Regions from separate parts of the Citrobacter werkmanii genome, predicted to be linked through region 1. Evidence: predicted binding sites of a transcription regulator. Region 1 holds the regulator's gene; each other region holds the start of a gene.

Region 1 (4,205 bases):
TGCACAGGTATGGAACCACACGTTCTACTGGAACTGCCTGGCGCCGAACGCAGGTGGCGAGCCGACCGGTAAACTGGCCGATGCAATTGCCGCCTCCTTTGGCAGCTTTGCGGATTTCAAAGCGCAATTCACCGATGCCGCTATCAAAAACTTCGGTTCTGGCTGGACCTGGCTGGTTAAAGGAAAGGATGGCAAACTGGCTATCGTTTCTACTTCCAACGCAGGAACTCCGCTGACGACCGACGCGACGCCGCTGATGACCGTTGACGTATGGGAACACGCCTACTACATCGATTATCGCAATGCCCGTCCTGGCTACCTGGAGCACTTCTGGGCGCTGGTGAACTGGGAATTTGTTGCGAAGAACTTCGCAGCATAAAATGATAACGCAGAAGGGCCCCCCTTCTGCGTTTTAGCCTTAGCTGGAGGCAGTGCAGACTTCTTCAGATTGCCTTCTTGCCGAGATAAAGACCAGCAGTAACGCAAGCCCCGCCACAATCGCTCCCATCACGGGTACAAAACTGTAGCCCAGACCACCGGAAATCACCGCCCCACCGGCTGCCGCACCTAACGCATTTCCCAGGTTAAACGCGCCAATGTTGACTGACGATGATAACCCTGGCGCTTCGCTGGCAACGCGCATCACCCGCATCTGCAACGGCGGAACCACCGCAAACGTCGCCGCGCCCCAGACGACCATACTGACCGCCGCCCCCAGCTCATTACGCGCGAGGAAGGGAATGGCCAGCATAATAACCATCAACAACAGCAAAAAGCCTTTAAGCGTACCGTTGACAGAACGATCCGCCAGTTTGCCGCCAAGATAGTTTCCGATCGAGAATCCGACGCCAATTAATACCAGCATTCCGGTCACAAACACCGGTGTGGCATGGGTAATGCTGTGCAGCACCGGCGAGATGTAAGTATAAAGCGTGAACATCGCGCCTGCGCCCAGCACAGTGGTCAGCAGAGCCGACAGCACCTGTGGGCGCATAAGTACCGCCAGTTCGCTGCGGACATCAGGGCGCGCTCCTGCCCCACCTTTCGGTAATGAGAAGAACAGGCTGACCATAGCGATGACGCCCAGACCCGCCGTCGCCATAAACGACATCCGCCAGCCGATTGTCTCACCAAGCCACGTCGCCGCGGGAACACCGCCAATATTGGCAATCGTTAACCCCATAAACATGGTTGCCACGGCACTGGCTTGCTTATGTTTAGGTACCACGCTTGCGGCGACCACAGAGCCGAGACCAAAAAAGGCGCCGTGATTAAGACTGGTCAAAATACGTGACAGCATCAGCGTGGTGTAATCCGGCGAGATAGCGGAAAGCACGTTGCCCAGCGTGAAAATAGCCATCAGGAATATCAGCGCATTACGTCGCGCGCGATGGGACAGCAGCAGTGTCATCAGCGGAGCCCCCACCATCACGCCAACCGCATACGCGCTAATCAGCATCCCGGCCGCGGGAATCGAGACATCCACCCCTTTGGCAATCACGGGCAATAATCCCATTGGCGAAAATTCGGTGGTGCCAATGCCAAACGCGCCAATCGCCAGCGCCAGTAAGGGATAATTGATTTTCATATATCGACTCCGTAACGTCGAGCCGTGGCGCGACATAAAATAAGAGTCAAAAGCATGACATTGATCGCAAAATTAATAAAGTTAACAAAATTGCAAAAGACTTTTGCTTATTCGCAAACAATAGAGGGGGAATAGATGCGGAAAGGATGAGGGAGAGCTAACTCCCTCGGGGAAATCAATGCAGCGCTGCGGTCAGGCCACCCGCGACGATCAAACCCAGAACAATAATGGTAGTCACTAACGAAAATTTCAGATCGGTGCTCATCAAGTTTTCTCCTTTTTATTCCCACACAAAAAGTGATATTGCGCATTTTTACACACTTGAAAGCAAAAATCTCTCACGATTTATATTGATAACTGCTTTTAACTCTTCCCCTTTTCGTTAAGATCAGACAAAATTCCACGCTTACTTGATTAGCGTACCGGCCATTGACCCCTTCCTGACGTTCCGTGTCGTTTTCCCGGCGTGCCGCAACCCCTACGTTGCGTTAAGGGTGTGTGAAGGCAAACGTTTACCTGGAGTATTCTCAGGAGCTTAGGATATGGTCTGGAGTGAGATGTAATGGCAACAATTAAAGATGTAGCGAAGCGAGCAAACGTTTCCACTACAACCGTATCACACGTAATTAACAAGACGCGCTTTGTCGCGGAAGAAACGCGTAATGCGGTTTGGGCGGCGATCAAAGAGCTGCACTATTCTCCAAGCGCAGTTGCACGCAGCCTGAAGGTGAATCACACCAAGTCTATCGGCTTGCTGGCGACCAGCAGCGAAGCGGCCTATTTCGCCGAAATTATCGAAGCCGTTGAGAAAAACTGTTTCCAGAAAGGCTATACCCTGATTCTGGGCAACGCATGGAACAGTCTTGAAAAGCAGCAGGCCTATCTGTCGATGATGGCGCAAAAGCGCGTTGATGGTCTGTTAGTGATGTGTTCTGAGTATCCGGAATCGCTGCTTTCGATGCTCGAAGAGTATCGCCATATTCCGATGGTTGTCATGGACTGGGGCGAAGCTAAAGCTGATTTTACCGATACGGTCATTGATAACGCTTTCGAGGGCGGTTACATGGCGGGTCGGTATCTGATAGAACGCGGCCATCGCGAGATTGGCGCGATCCCGGGCCCGATGGAGCGGAATACCGGGGCCGGTCGTCTGGCTGGCTTTATGAAAGCGATGGAAGAAGCGCTGATTAAGGTTCCCGAAAACTGGATTGTACAGGGCGATTTTGAACCTGAATCCGGTTATCGCGCCATGCAGCAAATTCTTTCACAGTCGCATCGTCCGACCGCCGTCTTCTGCGGTGGCGATATCATGGCGATGGGCGCGCTGTGCGCCGCTGATGAGATGGGACTGCGCGTACCGCAGGATGTCTCGCTCATCGGTTATGATAACGTGCGCAACGCCCGCTTCTTCACGCCAGCGCTAACCACCATTCACCAGCCTAAGGATTCACTGGGTGAAACGGCCTTTAATATGCTGTTAGACCGCATCGTGAATAAACGCGAAGAGTCGCAGTCTATCGAGGTTCATCCGCGCCTGGTAGAACGCCGCTCCGTTGCTGACGGTCCATTCCGCGATTATCGTCGTTAAGCCTGTTGTGCGGGGGCCTCATCTGGCTCCCGCAACCATTCTTTATTCAGCGTTTCGCTATCACCTAAATAGTCCAGCAACCAGCTCAGTGCTGGCGAGGTATCGTTCTGTTGCCATGTCAGACAACACGCGGCATCAGGAAAGGGATTCTCCAACTGCAGCGACACCCATTTACCGCTATCAATCCACGGCTTGGCAAAATGTGTTGGTACCATGCCTACACACAATCCCGCAGATAAACAGGTTGCGGAAGATTCCCAGTCAGGCACCACAACGCGCTTTTGGTTGTCCAGTAACCAGGTTATACGCTTCGGCAATGTACGCGAGGTATCTTCGCGCACCAGTGACGGCCAGTTGCGCAACGTATCATCGCTTAGCGGCCCCGACATTGACGCCAGCGGATGATGGCTGGCCACCACGCAGCTCCAGCTCAGCATGCCCATGTCGCGGAAGGTATAGCGCCCCCCTACCGGAATGGCCTGTGTGGCGCCAATAGCCAGCTCCACACGCCCATCGGAAAGCGCATCCCAGACACCATTAAAGACTTCCTGAAAAACCAGCAGTTCCACATCATCAAAGTGGCGATAGAAATCCACAATCATCTGCCGGGTACGTTCGGGACGGACAATGTTATCTACCGCGATTGCCAGTTGTCCTCGCCAGCCGTTGGCGATTTGTTGACATTGCTGACGAGTGATCTGCATTTTTTTGATAACAGAGCGCCCTTCTTTTAAAAACCACGCGCCGGCAGGCGTTAATTCCACATCGCGATGGCGTCGCTCAAAAAGCGGTACAGCCAGCCACTCCTCCAGTTGGCGCACGGTGTAGCTTACCGCCGAAGGTACGCGGTGTAACTCCTGCGCGGCTGAACTGAAACTGCCGTTGCGCGCAACCGCATCAACCACTTCAAGTGAATATTCCGACCACATATTCTGCCTACAAAAAATTTGAAATCAGTAAGCAAATATTAGCGTTTCACAGCGTGAATTTCACTCACTACACTCAGCGGCATTGTTCTATTGCTAAAAA
Region 2 (4,205 bases), 1.3 Mb from region 1:
CCGCAGCTTCAGCCGGTTCTGCCCGCCAGCTGGTGGCAGGAACACAACGTGCAGTTGCATCTGGGCGTTACGCTACGCGAGATTGATCGCGCCTCGCGTACGTTAACGCTCGCCGATGGGCAAACCTACCGCTGGACTCAGTTGCTGCTGGCTACCGGGGCCGCCGCCAGACCGCTACCGCTGCTGGATGCGCTGGGCGAGCGCTGTTTTACCCTACGTCATGCGGGAGATGCCGAGCGTCTCCGGGCTGCGCTACAGCCAGGAAAATCGATCGTGATTGTCGGCGCGGGCACCATTGGCCTGGAGCTGGCGGCCAGCGCCATCCAGCGCGGCTGCCGGGTGACGGTAGTCGAACTGGCATCAACGGTGATGGGCCGCAATGCGCCTGCGCCGGTGCGCGACTATCTGTTAGCCCGCCATCAGCAGGCCGGGGTGAGAATGCTGCTCAATAGCGCCATTGAGCACGCTGAAGCGGGAGAATTTCTCACGCTCACGCTGCAAAACGGCGAATTACTGAAGGCCGATGCGGTGGTTTACGGCATCGGCATCGTGGCGAACGATACGCTGGCCCGCGACGCGGGGCTGGAAACGGCCAATGGTATTATTGTCGATAGCGCCTGCGCCACCTCCGACCCGGTCATTTTCGCCGCCGGTGATGTGGCGCTCACTCGCCAGCCGGACGGTTCGTTAAAGCGCATAGAAAGCTGGGAAAATGCCAACTGCCAGGCGCAAGTTGCCGCTGCTGCTATGCTCGGTTTACCCCTGCCAGAAGCCACGCCGGGCTGGTTCTGGACCGATCAATACAGTGATAACCTGCAATTTGTTGGTGAAATGCAGGGAGAAAGTTGGCTCGCACGTGGCGATCCTGATGCGCAGAAAGCAATATGGTTTAGTTTGCAGAATGACGTTATTGTCGGCGCAGTGACGTTGAACCAGGGCCGGGAAATGCGCTTATTGCGGAAATGGATTCAGGCTAAGAAAAAGCCGCCAGTGGCAGCTTTAGTCGATGAAACAATCTTGCTTAAGTCACTATAACTGGCGGATGTCTCTTCGTTTATCCGGCCTACAGGTAACTCACCTGTAGGCCGGATAAGGTCCAGCAATCAATATGACTTACGCGTAAACCGGGAAGCGTGCGCAGATATCCAGCACTTTACCTTTGATGCGCTCAATTACCGCTTCATCATTGATATTGTCCAGAACATCACACATCCAGCCAGCCAGCTCTTTCACTTCCGCTTCTTTAAAGCCACGGCGAGTGACAGCCGGAGAACCGATACGGATACCGGAAGTCACAAACGGGCTCTTCGGATCGTTCGGTACGCTGTTTTTGTTCACGGTGATGTTAGCACGACCCAGTGCAGCGTCAGCTTCTTTACCGGTCAGGTTTTTATCAACCAGATCCAGCAGGAACAGGTGGTTTTCAGTCCCACCGGAAACCACTTTGTAGCCGCGGTTCAGGAACACTTCCACCATCGCTTTGGCGTTTTTCGCAACCTGCTGCTGGTAAACTTTGAACTCTGGCTCCATCGCTTCTTTCAGCGCCACGGCTTTCGCCGCAATCACGTGCATCAGCGGGCCGCCCTGCGCGCTTGGGAACACGGCGGAGTTCAGTTTTTTGTACAGCTCTTCATCACCGCCTTTCGCCAGGATCAGGCCGCCGCGCGGACCCGCCAGGGTTTTGTGGGTGGTGGTGGTCACAACGTGAGCGTGCGGAACCGGGTTCGGGTAAACGCCGGCGGCAATCAGACCGGCAACGTGCGCCATGTCGACGAACAGGTATGCGCCGATGCTGTCGGCGATTTCACGCATTTTTGCCCAGTCAACCACGCCGGAGTAGGCAGAGAAGCCACCGATAATCATTTTCGGTTTGTGCTCTTTGGCCTGCTTAGCCATGTCTTCGTAGTCAATTTTACCGGACTCATCAATGCCGTAAGGAATGATGTTGTACAGTTTGCCGGAGAAGTTAACCGGGGAGCCGTGAGTCAGGTGGCCGCCCTGCGCCAGGTTCATACCCAGCACGGTATCGCCCGGCTGCAGCAGCGCGGTGTAGACAGCGAAGTTAGCCTGAGAGCCAGAGTGCGGCTGTACGTTAGCGTAGTCAGCGCCAAACAGCTCTTTAGCGCGATCGATAGCCAGTTGCTCAACGATATCAACGTACTCGCAACCGCCGTAGTAGCGCTTGCCCGGATAACCTTCAGCGTATTTGTTGGTCAGCTGAGAACCCTGCGCCTGCATTACACGCGGGCTGGTATAGTTTTCGGAGGCGATCAGTTCGATGTGCTCTTCCTGACGTACTTTTTCCTGCTCCATAGCCTGCCACAGTTCGGCATCATAATCGGCAATGTTCATTTCACGCTTTAACATCCGCATCTCCTGACTCAGCTAACAAGTAAATTTTGGCCTGAAAAGGCAGTCTTCCAGGACTTCGGCCAACAGTATAACCGAATCATTCTTCGATAACAGGTCTTGACAAAGGATTTTACGCAAACGATTACCTTCACGGCACACAAGGCTTTGGAGAACAAAGGTCTGCTGAATTTCAACGGATTTCTTTTCAGGTTTGTGATGCAGATTTTTCACGATGTAACCTTTACAACGCAAAGTTACAAAGAACCATTTACAATGCAGGGGTATTTTTTATAAGATGCATTTGACATACATCATTAAAGTTTCAGATAAAGGAAGACCGTATGCTTGACGCACAAACCATCGCTACAGTGAAAGCCACCATTCCCCTGCTGGTTGAAACAGGTCCGAAGCTGACCGCCCATTTCTACGATCGCATGTTTACGCATAACCCAGAGCTGAAAGAAATTTTCAACATGAGTAACCAGCGCAATGGCGACCAACGTGAAGCGCTGTTTAACGCCATTGCCGCGTATGCCAGCAACATCGACAACCTGCCAGCGCTGTTGCCAGCCGTTGAGAAAATCGCCCAGAAACATACCAGCTTCCAGATTAAACCAGAGCAGTACAACATCGTAGGAAGTCACCTGCTGGCCACGCTGGACGAAATGTTCAGCCCGGGCCAGGAAGTGCTGGATGCGTGGGGCAAAGCATACGGCGTGCTGGCGGGCGTGTTTATTAACCGTGAAGCGCAAATCTACAGCGAAAACGCCAGCAAAACCGGCGGTTGGGAAGGTACGCGTCCTTTCCGTATCGTGGCGAAAACGCCGCAAAGCCGCGCGATTACCAGCTTTGAGTTTGAACCCGTCGATGGCGGTGCAGTGGCGGAATACCATCCGGGTCAATACCTGGGCGTCTGGCTGAAGCCGGAAGGTTTCCCGCATCAGGAAATCCGTCAGTATTCGCTGACCCGTAAGCCAGATGGCAAAGGCTACCGTATTGCCGTGAAGCGCGAGGACGGTGGTCAGGTTTCAACCTGGCTACATAACCACGCCAATGTCGGTGATGTAGTTCACCTGGCCGCGCCAGCAGGGGATTTCTTTATGGACGTCGCGACCGATACGCCGGTGTCGCTGATTTCCGCAGGCGTGGGCCAAACGCCGATGCTGGCGATGCTGGATACGCTGGCGAAAGCTCATCATACGGCGCAGGTTAACTGGTTCCACGCGGCGGAAAATGGCGATGTACATGCTTTCGCCGATGAAGTAAAAGAACTCGGCAAAACGCTGCCACGCTTTAGCGCACATACCTGGTATCGTGAGCCAAACGAAGCCGATCGCGCGAAAGGTGCGTTTGATAGCATTGGTCTGATGGATCTGAACAAACTGGAAGGGGCAATCAGCGATCCGGCGATGCAGTTTTATCTGTGCGGCCCGGTCGGCTTTATGCAGTTCGCCGCGAAGCAACTGGTCGGTCTGGGCGTGAAAAACGAGAACATTCATTACGAATGCTTCGGCCCGCATAAAGTATTGTAATGTATTACGCGAGTAGGCCGGATAAGGCGTTTACGCCGACATCCGGCAATCACTCTGCCTGATGCGCTACGCTTATCAGGCCTACAAATTAACGGCGCGGCTTAGATTGCCGCGTCGTCTTCTTCACCGGTACGAATACGAATAACGCGCGCCACGTCGAAAACAAAAATCTTACCGTCACCGATTTTACCGGTCTGTGCGGTACGAATAATGGTGTCAACGCAGGTATCGACGATGTCGTCGGGAACCACAATTTCAATTTTTACCTTCGGCAGAAAATCCACCATGTATTCCGCACCACGGTATAACTCGGTATGGCCT
Region 3 (4,205 bases), 320 kb from region 1:
TACTCCTTCCCGTAACGTCTTCAATACGCTATTCGCGATACTATACCTGTGCAAATATGCCCTTTGAAAAGAGCAAATTGCCATTTTTTGAATTATTCACACATTTTGATGAAAACTCTCTATCAAGACGGGCTTTTGATAAAAAAATATTGTCCCGCCAAAGGTGGGAAAAGCGATGACGACACCGCAGAATAGGAGATGCTTATCTTTTAAACTCTAACCAGAGTGACGAGTTTTTCCCGGGAGGGGAAATGTCGCAAGTCTCGCAGGCAAGGAACCTGGGTAAATACTTCCTTCTCATCGATAATATGCTGGTCGTGCTGGGCTTCTTCGTCGTTTTCCCGCTGATCTCAATTCGCTTCGTCGACCAAATGGGCTGGGCTGCCGTTATGGTCGGGATCGCGTTAGGATTGCGTCAATTTATTCAGCAGGGTCTGGGTATTTTTGGCGGCGCTATTGCTGACCGTTTCGGCGCAAAACCGATGATCGTCACCGGTATGCTGATGCGCGCCGCCGGGTTCGCCACCATGGGTATTGCCCACGAGCCGTGGCTGCTGTGGTTTTCCTGTTTTCTTTCCGGGCTGGGCGGCACGCTGTTCGACCCTCCCCGTTCGGCGCTGGTGGTCAAACTGATCCGCCCGGAAAAGCGCGGGCGTTTTTTCTCTATCCTGATGATGCAGGATAGCGCAGGCGCAGTGGTTGGCGCGTTACTTGGCAGTTGGCTGTTACAGTACGATTTCCGCCTGGTCTGCGCGACAGGAGCCATTTTGTTTGTTCTGTGCGCGGCGTTTAACGCCTGGCTACTCCCGGCATGGAAATTGTCGACGGTGAAAATTCCGGTGCGTGAAGGGATGGGCCACGTGATGCATGACAAACGTTTTGTCACCTATGTGCTGACGCTGGCGGGTTATTACATGCTGGCGGTACAGGTCATGTTAATGCTGCCAATCATGGTGAACGACATCGCTGGCTCGCCTGCCGCCGTGAAATGGATGTATGCCATCGAAGCATGCCTCTCGTTAACGCTGCTCTACCCTATTGCCCGCTGGAGTGAAAAACGTTTTCGCCTGGAACATCGCCTGATGGCCGGTCTGCTGGTGATGTCTCTGAGCATGATGCCCATCGGTCTGGTCGGCAATTTACAGCAGCTATTCACGCTGATCTGCACCTTCTATATCGGCTCGATCATCGCCGAACCGGCGCGTGAAACCCTGAGCGCCTCGCTGGCCAATGCACGGGCGCGAGGAAGTTACATGGGCTTCAGCCGACTTGGGCTCGCCATCGGCGGCGCAATTGGTTATGTCGGCGGCGGCTGGCTGTTTGATATGGGCAAAGCCCTGGCGCAGCCTGAATTGCCATGGATGATGCTCGGTATTATCGGCTTCATCACCTTCCTGGCTTTGGGCTGGCAATTCAGCCACAAACGCCCGACGCGCGGCATGCTGGAACCCGATGCCTGATAGCTAATCCGGCGCACGAGCACTTTTCAGTTTTTTCTGCTGGTGCCCGGGGCGCTGGTACTCGATGATGCTTTGTGTCACGATTACGCCATATGCATCATGTTGAGGACTCCCATGAAAAAGCTTTTTTTTGCCGCTGCACTGATTGTCGGCGGCCTGTTGGTTGGTTGTAATCAACTCACGCAATATACGGTTAGCGAGCAAGAGATTAATCAGGCGCTGGCGAAGCATAATAACTTTTCAAAAGATATCGGTTTGCCCGGCGTCGCTGAAGCACACATCGTACTGAGCAATCTCGCCAGTCAGATAGGGCGTGAAGAGCCTAATAAAGTGACTCTGACGGGTGATGCCAATCTGGACATGAATTCCCTGTTTGGCAGTCAGAAAGCCACCATGAAGCTGAAACTTAAAGCGCTACCGGTCTTCAATAAAGAGAAAGGCGCGATTTACTTGCAAGAGATGGAAGTCGTGGACGCGACCGTCACACCTGAAAAAATGCAGTCGGTACTACAAACGCTGATGCCGTATTTAAACCAGTCGCTGCGTAATTACTTTAATCAACAGCCTGCCTATGTTCTGCAGGACGACAGCAGTCAGGGTGAAGCGCTGGCGAAAAAACTGGCGAAAGGTATAGAAGTGAAACCGGGCGAAATCATCATCCCATTCACCGACTAATAAACCAGAGGGCGCTGATGCGCCCTTTTTTTTCGTGCAAACGAAAACGTTTCCGCTTATCCTTTGTTTCCGGCAAAAAAGACAATCCTCAGCCGGAGCATATTGATGACTGCACCATCCCAGGTTTTAAAGATCCGCCGCCCAGACGACTGGCATCTTCACTTTCGCGATGGCGACATGTTAAAAACTGTCGTGCCCTATACCAGCGAAATTTACGGCCGCGCCATTGTCATGCCGAACCTGGCACCGCCCGTCACCACAGTTGATGCAGCTATCGCTTATCGCCAACGCATTCTTGATGCGGTACCTGCCGGACACGACTTCACGCCCTTAATGACCTGTTATTTAACGGATACATTGGACCCCAATGAGCTGGAGCGAGGTTTCAACGAAGGTGTGTTTACCGCCGCGAAACTCTACCCGGCGAATGCCACCACCAACTCAACGCATGGCGTAACCTCTATTGAAGCCATCATGCCTGTGCTGGAACGGATGGAAAAATTGGGTATGCCGCTATTGGTGCATGGTGAAGTGACACATGCGGATATCGATATTTTCGATCGCGAAGCACGCTTTATTGAGACGGTGATGGAACCGCTGCGTCAGCGGTTGACTGCGCTGAAAGTCGTATTTGAACATATCACCACTAAAGATGCTGCCGAATATGTGCGGGATGGTAACGAGCTTCTCGCCGCCACCATTACGCCACAACATTTGATGTTTAACCGCAACCACATGCTGGTCGGCGGCATTCGTCCGCACCTGTATTGTCTGCCAATCCTTAAACGTAACGTCCACCAACAGGCGCTACGTGAGCTGGTCGCCAGCGGATTTAGCCGTGCATTCCTTGGTACCGACTCAGCGCCGCATGCCCGTCATCGCAAAGAATCCAGTTGCGGCTGTGCCGGGTGTTTTAACGCCCCGACCGCGCTGGGCAGCTATGCCACCGTATTTGAAGAGATGAATGCACTGAGCCATTTTGAAGCCTTCTGCTCACTCAATGGTCCGCAATTCTATGGTCTGCCGGTGAATGAGACTTTTATTGAGCTTGAACGCGTGGAGCACCATGTCCCGGAGAGCATTACGCTGGCAGATGACTCGCTGGTGCCTTTCCTGGGTGGCGAAACGGTACGCTGGTCAGTAAAAAGCTAAAAAAAATGTAGCCAACTGATCTGAATAACTGTATAAATAAACAGTATATTCAACAGGGGGCTATTATGCGTATTGAAGTCACTATTGCCAAAACTTCACCTTTGCCTGCCGGTGCGATTGACGCATTGGCAGGTGAACTCTCCCGCCGTATTCATCATCATTTTCCGGATAACGAGGGTAACGTTACCGTCCGTTATGCCGGAGCTAACAATCTGTCGGTAATTGGCGCGACCAAAGAGGACAAAGAACGCATCAGCGAGATCTTGCAGGAGACCTGGGAAAGCGCGGATGACTGGTTTATCAATGAATAAATAATGATATGCAGTGATGTTTGTTTGCCGGGTCGCCCCGGCTTTTTTTTTACACGCAGTTTTAAAAAAATACAGACTCCCCCTGGTGGCCATTTAATTTAATATTAATTTCCTGGTTATCTTTTAACCAGAACGACAAAATAATTGTGCAACTTGCTAAAAAAAAATGAATGACATGTTGCTTTATTAGTCAGATAACGCTGAAAACTATAAATTTATGCGCTGCCCTCTTTAAATTTTCAATGAATACCCTTATTTATTGATATACTGAAGTTGCTTCAGAAAAAAAATGCATTGAACCTCGAAAACCGTTGTCTAGTAACACGAATTAGGGGGCATGATGGAAAAGAATAATGAAGTCATTCAGACTCATCCGCTTGTAGGATGGGACATCAGCACCGTTGATAGCTACGACGCGCTGATGCTGCGTTTGCACTACCAGACCCCGAATCGACCGGACCCGGATGGGACTGAAGTTGGTCAAACGCTCTGGTTAACCACTGATGTTGCCAGGCAATTTATTTCGATATTAGAAGCAGGAATCGCCAAAATTGAATCCGGCGATTACCAGGTAAATGAGTATCAGCGCCATTAAATCTGATACATC
Region 4 (4,205 bases), 2.0 Mb from region 1:
TTACCTTCGGGTTGCCCTGCTTGTCGATCATCAGGCCCGCATACAGGAAGCCGGTGTAGGTATTCCCTTCCGCCGCCATGCCTTTCACGGTTGGCCAGATGATGCGTTCCATGGTGCGCTGGTGCACTTCATCAGTGACTACCGGCGCCGGGGAGTAAGCCCCCATCCCGCCGGTGTTCGGGCCGGTATCGCCGTTACCCACGCGTTTGTGGTCCTGGCTGGTGGCCATCGGCAGCACGTGTTCGCCGTCGACCATCACGATAAAGCTCGCTTCTTCACCGTCGAGGAACTCTTCAATCACGATGCGGTGGCCTGCATCGCCAAAGGCGTTACCCGCCAGCATGTCCTGCACGGCGGCTTCCGCTTCTTCAAGCGTCATCGCGACGATAACGCCTTTACCGGCGGCCAGACCGTCGGCTTTGATGACGATCGGTGCGCCTTTCTCGCGCAGGTAAGCCAGCGCTGGCTCAACCTCGGTAAAGTTCTGATACTCCGCCGTCGGAATCTGGTGACGGGCGAGGAAATCTTTGGTGAAGGCTTTGGAGCCTTCCAATTGTGCGGCGCCTTCGGTTGGGCCGAAGATCTTCAGACCTGCGGCGCGAAACGCATCGACCACGCCAATCACCAGCGGCGCTTCCGGGCCAACGATGGTCAGGTCAATCTTCTCGTTCTGGGCAAAGCTCAGCAGCGCCGGGATATCGGTTACGCCGATAGCCACGTTTTGCAGCGCGGGTTCCAGCGCGGTGCCCGCGTTGCCCGGTGCGACAAAAACGGTATCAACCAGCGGCGACTGCGCCGCTTTCCACGCCAGCGCGTGCTCGCGCCCGCCGTTGCCAATCACTAATACTTTCATCGTCTGCTCCGTGGATTAATGGCGGAAGTGGCGCATGTCGGTAAAGATCATCGCGATACCGTGTTCATCGGCAGCGGCAATGACTTCATCATCACGGATAGAACCGCCAGGCTGGATAACGCAGCTCACGCCCACGGCGGCAGCGGCATCGATACCATCGCGGAACGGGAAGAAAGCGTCGGAGGCCATCGCGGAGCCTTTCACTTCCAGACCTTCGTCAGCCGCTTTGATCCCGGCGATTTTCGCGGAGTAGACACGGCTCATCTGGCCTGCGCCTATGCCGATGGTCATGTTCTCTTTGGCGTAGACAATAGCGTTGGACTTCACAAACTTGGCTACCTTCCAGCAGAACAGCGCGTCACGCAGCTCTTGCTCGGTCGGCTGACGTTTAGACACCACGCGCAGTTCACCTTCGGTCACCATACCCAGGTCACGGTCCTGAACCAGCAGACCGCCGTTAACGCGTTTGAAGTCCAGACCCGGCACACGCTGTGCCCACTGACCACAGGTCAGTACGCGCACATTCTGCTTGGCAGCCGTGATTTTCAGCGCATCTTCGGTCGCGGACGGGGCGATAATCACTTCCACGAACTGGCGGGAGATAATCGCCTGAGCGGTTTCGGCATCCAGTTCGCGGTTGAAGGCGATAATGCCGCCGAATGCGGAAGTTGGGTCGGTTTTGTACGCACGGTCGTAAGCGTCGAGAATAGTGGAGCTCACCGCCACGCCGCACGGGTTGGCATGCTTGACGATCACGCAGGCCGGCTCGTTGAACTCTTTCACGCACTCCAGCGCTGCGTCGGTATCGGCGATGTTGTTGTAGGAGAGCGCTTTGCCCTGCACCTGCTGCGCGGTGGCAACGGACGCTTCTTTCACATTCTCTTCTATATAGAAGGCAGCCTGCTGGTGGCTGTTCTCGCCGTAGCGCATATCCTGCTTCTTAATGAAGGTCAGGTTCAGCGTACGCGGGAAGCGACCGGCGGCTTCTTTGCTTTCACTGTGGTAGGCCGGAACCATGCTGCCGAAGTAGTTGGCAATCATGCTGTCGTAGGCGGCGGTGTGTTCGAAGGCTTTAATCGCCAGATCGAAACGGGTGTCGAGGGTCAGAGAACCTTCATTAGCATCCATCTCTTTAATAATGGCGTCGTAGTCGCTGCTCTTCACCACGATTGCCACGTCTTTATGGTTCTTCGCGGCGGAGCGCACCATGGTCGGGCCGCCGATATCAATGTTCTCTACCGCATCTTCCAGCGAGCAGCCTTCACGGGCTACGGTTTCGGCGAAGGGGTACAGGTTAACGACCACCATATCGATAGGGGCGATGTGATGCTGTTCCATGATCGCATCGTCCTGGCCGCGACGGCCGAGGATGCCGCCGTGTACTTTTGGATGCAGGGTCTTCACGCGTCCATCCATCATTTCCGGGAAACCGGTGTAATCGGAAACTTCGGTCACTGCCAAGCCTTTTTCTGCTAACAGGCGGGCGGTACCCCCCGTAGACAGCAGCTCCACACCGCGTGCGGAAAGTGCCTGAGCGAATTCGATGATACCGGCCTTGTCAGAAACACTGAGCAGAGCGCGGCGGACTGGACGACGTTGTTGCATGGTAAATCCCCTGGATTTGACTATTACAGAGAGCGTTAGGTGAATTCTTGGCTAAAAACTCAGCTAACGCCCCTCACGGGGCATCCTTGTTGTGCGGTGGCATTGTAACGAAAACGTTTGCGCAACGCTCGCGAATTTTTCTCTTTCCTTTAATTCGACTATTTCAGCTGTATAGATGAGGGATGAATCGAAGTGATGATCGCAAGAGAACCTTATTTTTGTGGATAACTCTGTGTGTAAATGGGTATAAGGCGGGGTTCTGCTGTGGAATGCAGCAGTCAGTCATTTTTCTGTCATTTAGGGGTTGCGGGCTGAAGGAAACTCCCTATAATGCGCCTCCATCGACACGGCGGATGTGAATCACTTCACACAAACAGCCCGGTCGGTTGAAGAGAAAAACCTGAAAATGAGGGTTGACTCTGAAAGAGGAAAGCGTAATATACGCCACCTCGCGACAGAGCGCCAAGGCGCGTCGCAACTGCTCTTTAACAATTTATCAGACAATCTGTGTGGGCACTCGAGGATACGGATTCTTAACGTCGCAAGACGAAAAATGAATACCAAGTCTCTGAGTGAACACGTAATTCATTACGAAGTTTAATTCACGAGCATCAAACTTAAATTGAAGAGTTTGATCATGGCTCAGATTGAACGCTGGCGGCAGGCCTAACACATGCAAGTCGAACGGTAGCACAGAGAGCTTGCTCTCGGGTGACGAGTGGCGGACGGGTGAGTAATGTCTGGGAAACTGCCCGATGGAGGGGGATAACTACTGGAAACGGTAGCTAATACCGCATAATGTCGCAAGACCAAAGAGGGGGACCTTCGGGCCTCTTGCCATCGGATGTGCCCAGATGGGATTAGCTAGTAGGTGGGGTAACGGCTCACCTAGGCGACGATCCCTAGCTGGTCTGAGAGGATGACCAGCCACACTGGAACTGAGACACGGTCCAGACTCCTACGGGAGGCAGCAGTGGGGAATATTGCACAATGGGCGCAAGCCTGATGCAGCCATGCCGCGTGTATGAAGAAGGCCTTCGGGTTGTAAAGTACTTTCAGCGAGGAGGAAGGCGTTGTGGTTAATAACCACAGCGATTGACGTTACTCGCAGAAGAAGCACCGGCTAACTCCGTGCCAGCAGCCGCGGTAATACGGAGGGTGCAAGCGTTAATCGGAATTACTGGGCGTAAAGCGCACGCAGGCGGTCTGTCAAGTCGGATGTGAAATCCCCGGGCTCAACCTGGGAACTGCATCCGAAACTGGCAGGCTAGAGTCTTGTAGAGGGGGGTAGAATTCCAGGTGTAGCGGTGAAATGCGTAGAGATCTGGAGGAATACCGGTGGCGAAGGCGGCCCCCTGGACAAAGACTGACGCTCAGGTGCGAAAGCGTGGGGAGCAAACAGGATTAGATACCCTGGTAGTCCACGCCGTAAACGATGTCGACTTGGAGGTTGTGCCCTTGAGGCGTGGCTTCCGGAGCTAACGCGTTAAGTCGACCGCCTGGGGAGTACGGCCGCAAGGTTAAAACTCAAATGAATTGACGGGGGCCCGCACAAGCGGTGGAGCATGTGGTTTAATTCGATGCAACGCGAAGAACCTTACCTACTCTTGACATCCAGAGAACTTAGCAGAGATGCTTTGGTGCCTTCGGGAACTCTGAGACAGGTGCTGCATGGCTGTCGTCAGCTCGTGTTGTGAAATGTTGGGTTAAGTCCCGCAACGAGCGCAACCCTTATCCTTTGTTGCCA

What was found. Region 1 encodes PurR, which represses purine synthesis genes. Its sites were predicted from a motif close to CANGCAAACGTTTGCNTG; they were not measured.
Region 2: a site for PurR is predicted at 2,484-2,501, ahead of glyA (serine hydroxymethyltransferase). Genes of this name have one in related genera too.
Region 3: a site for PurR is predicted at 2,175-2,192, ahead of pyrC (dihydroorotase). Genes of this name have one in related genera too.
Region 4: a site for PurR is predicted at 2,565-2,582, ahead of purH (bifunctional phosphoribosylaminoimidazolecarboxamide formyltransferase/IMP cyclohydrolase). Genes of this name have one in related genera too.

What each region holds. Positions count from the first base shown of each region.
Region 1 covers NZ_CP044101.1:2,485,576-2,489,780, reverse strand. The annotation lists gene sodB (superoxide dismutase [Fe]) at 1-379, shown strand, start outside; gene FOB24_RS12595 (MFS transporter) at 419-1,588, opposite strand; gene cydH (cytochrome bd-I accessory subunit CydH) at 1,764-1,853, opposite strand; gene purR (HTH-type transcriptional repressor PurR) at 2,151-3,176, shown strand; gene punR (DNA-binding transcriptional activator PunR) at 3,173-4,105, opposite strand.
Region 2 covers NZ_CP044101.1:3,781,778-3,785,982, forward strand. The annotation lists gene hcaD (phenylpropionate dioxygenase ferredoxin reductase subunit) at 1-1,035, shown strand, start outside; gene glyA (serine hydroxymethyltransferase) at 1,114-2,367, opposite strand; gene hmpA (NO-inducible flavohemoprotein) at 2,694-3,884, shown strand; gene glnB (nitrogen regulatory protein P-II) at 3,986-4,205, opposite strand, start outside.
Region 3 covers NZ_CP044101.1:2,160,821-2,165,025, reverse strand. The annotation lists gene mdtH (multidrug efflux MFS transporter MdtH) at 252-1,460, shown strand; gene FOB24_RS10945 (lipoprotein) at 1,575-2,135, shown strand; gene pyrC (dihydroorotase) at 2,241-3,287, shown strand; gene dinI (DNA damage-inducible protein I) at 3,353-3,598, shown strand; gene bssS (biofilm formation regulator BssS) at 3,939-4,193, shown strand.
Region 4 covers NZ_CP044101.1:478,271-482,475, forward strand. The annotation lists gene purD (phosphoribosylamine--glycine ligase) at 1-853, opposite strand, end outside; gene purH (bifunctional phosphoribosylaminoimidazolecarboxamide formyltransferase/IMP cyclohydrolase) at 869-2,458, opposite strand; rRNA gene FOB24_RS03000 (16S ribosomal RNA) at 3,078-4,205, shown strand, end outside.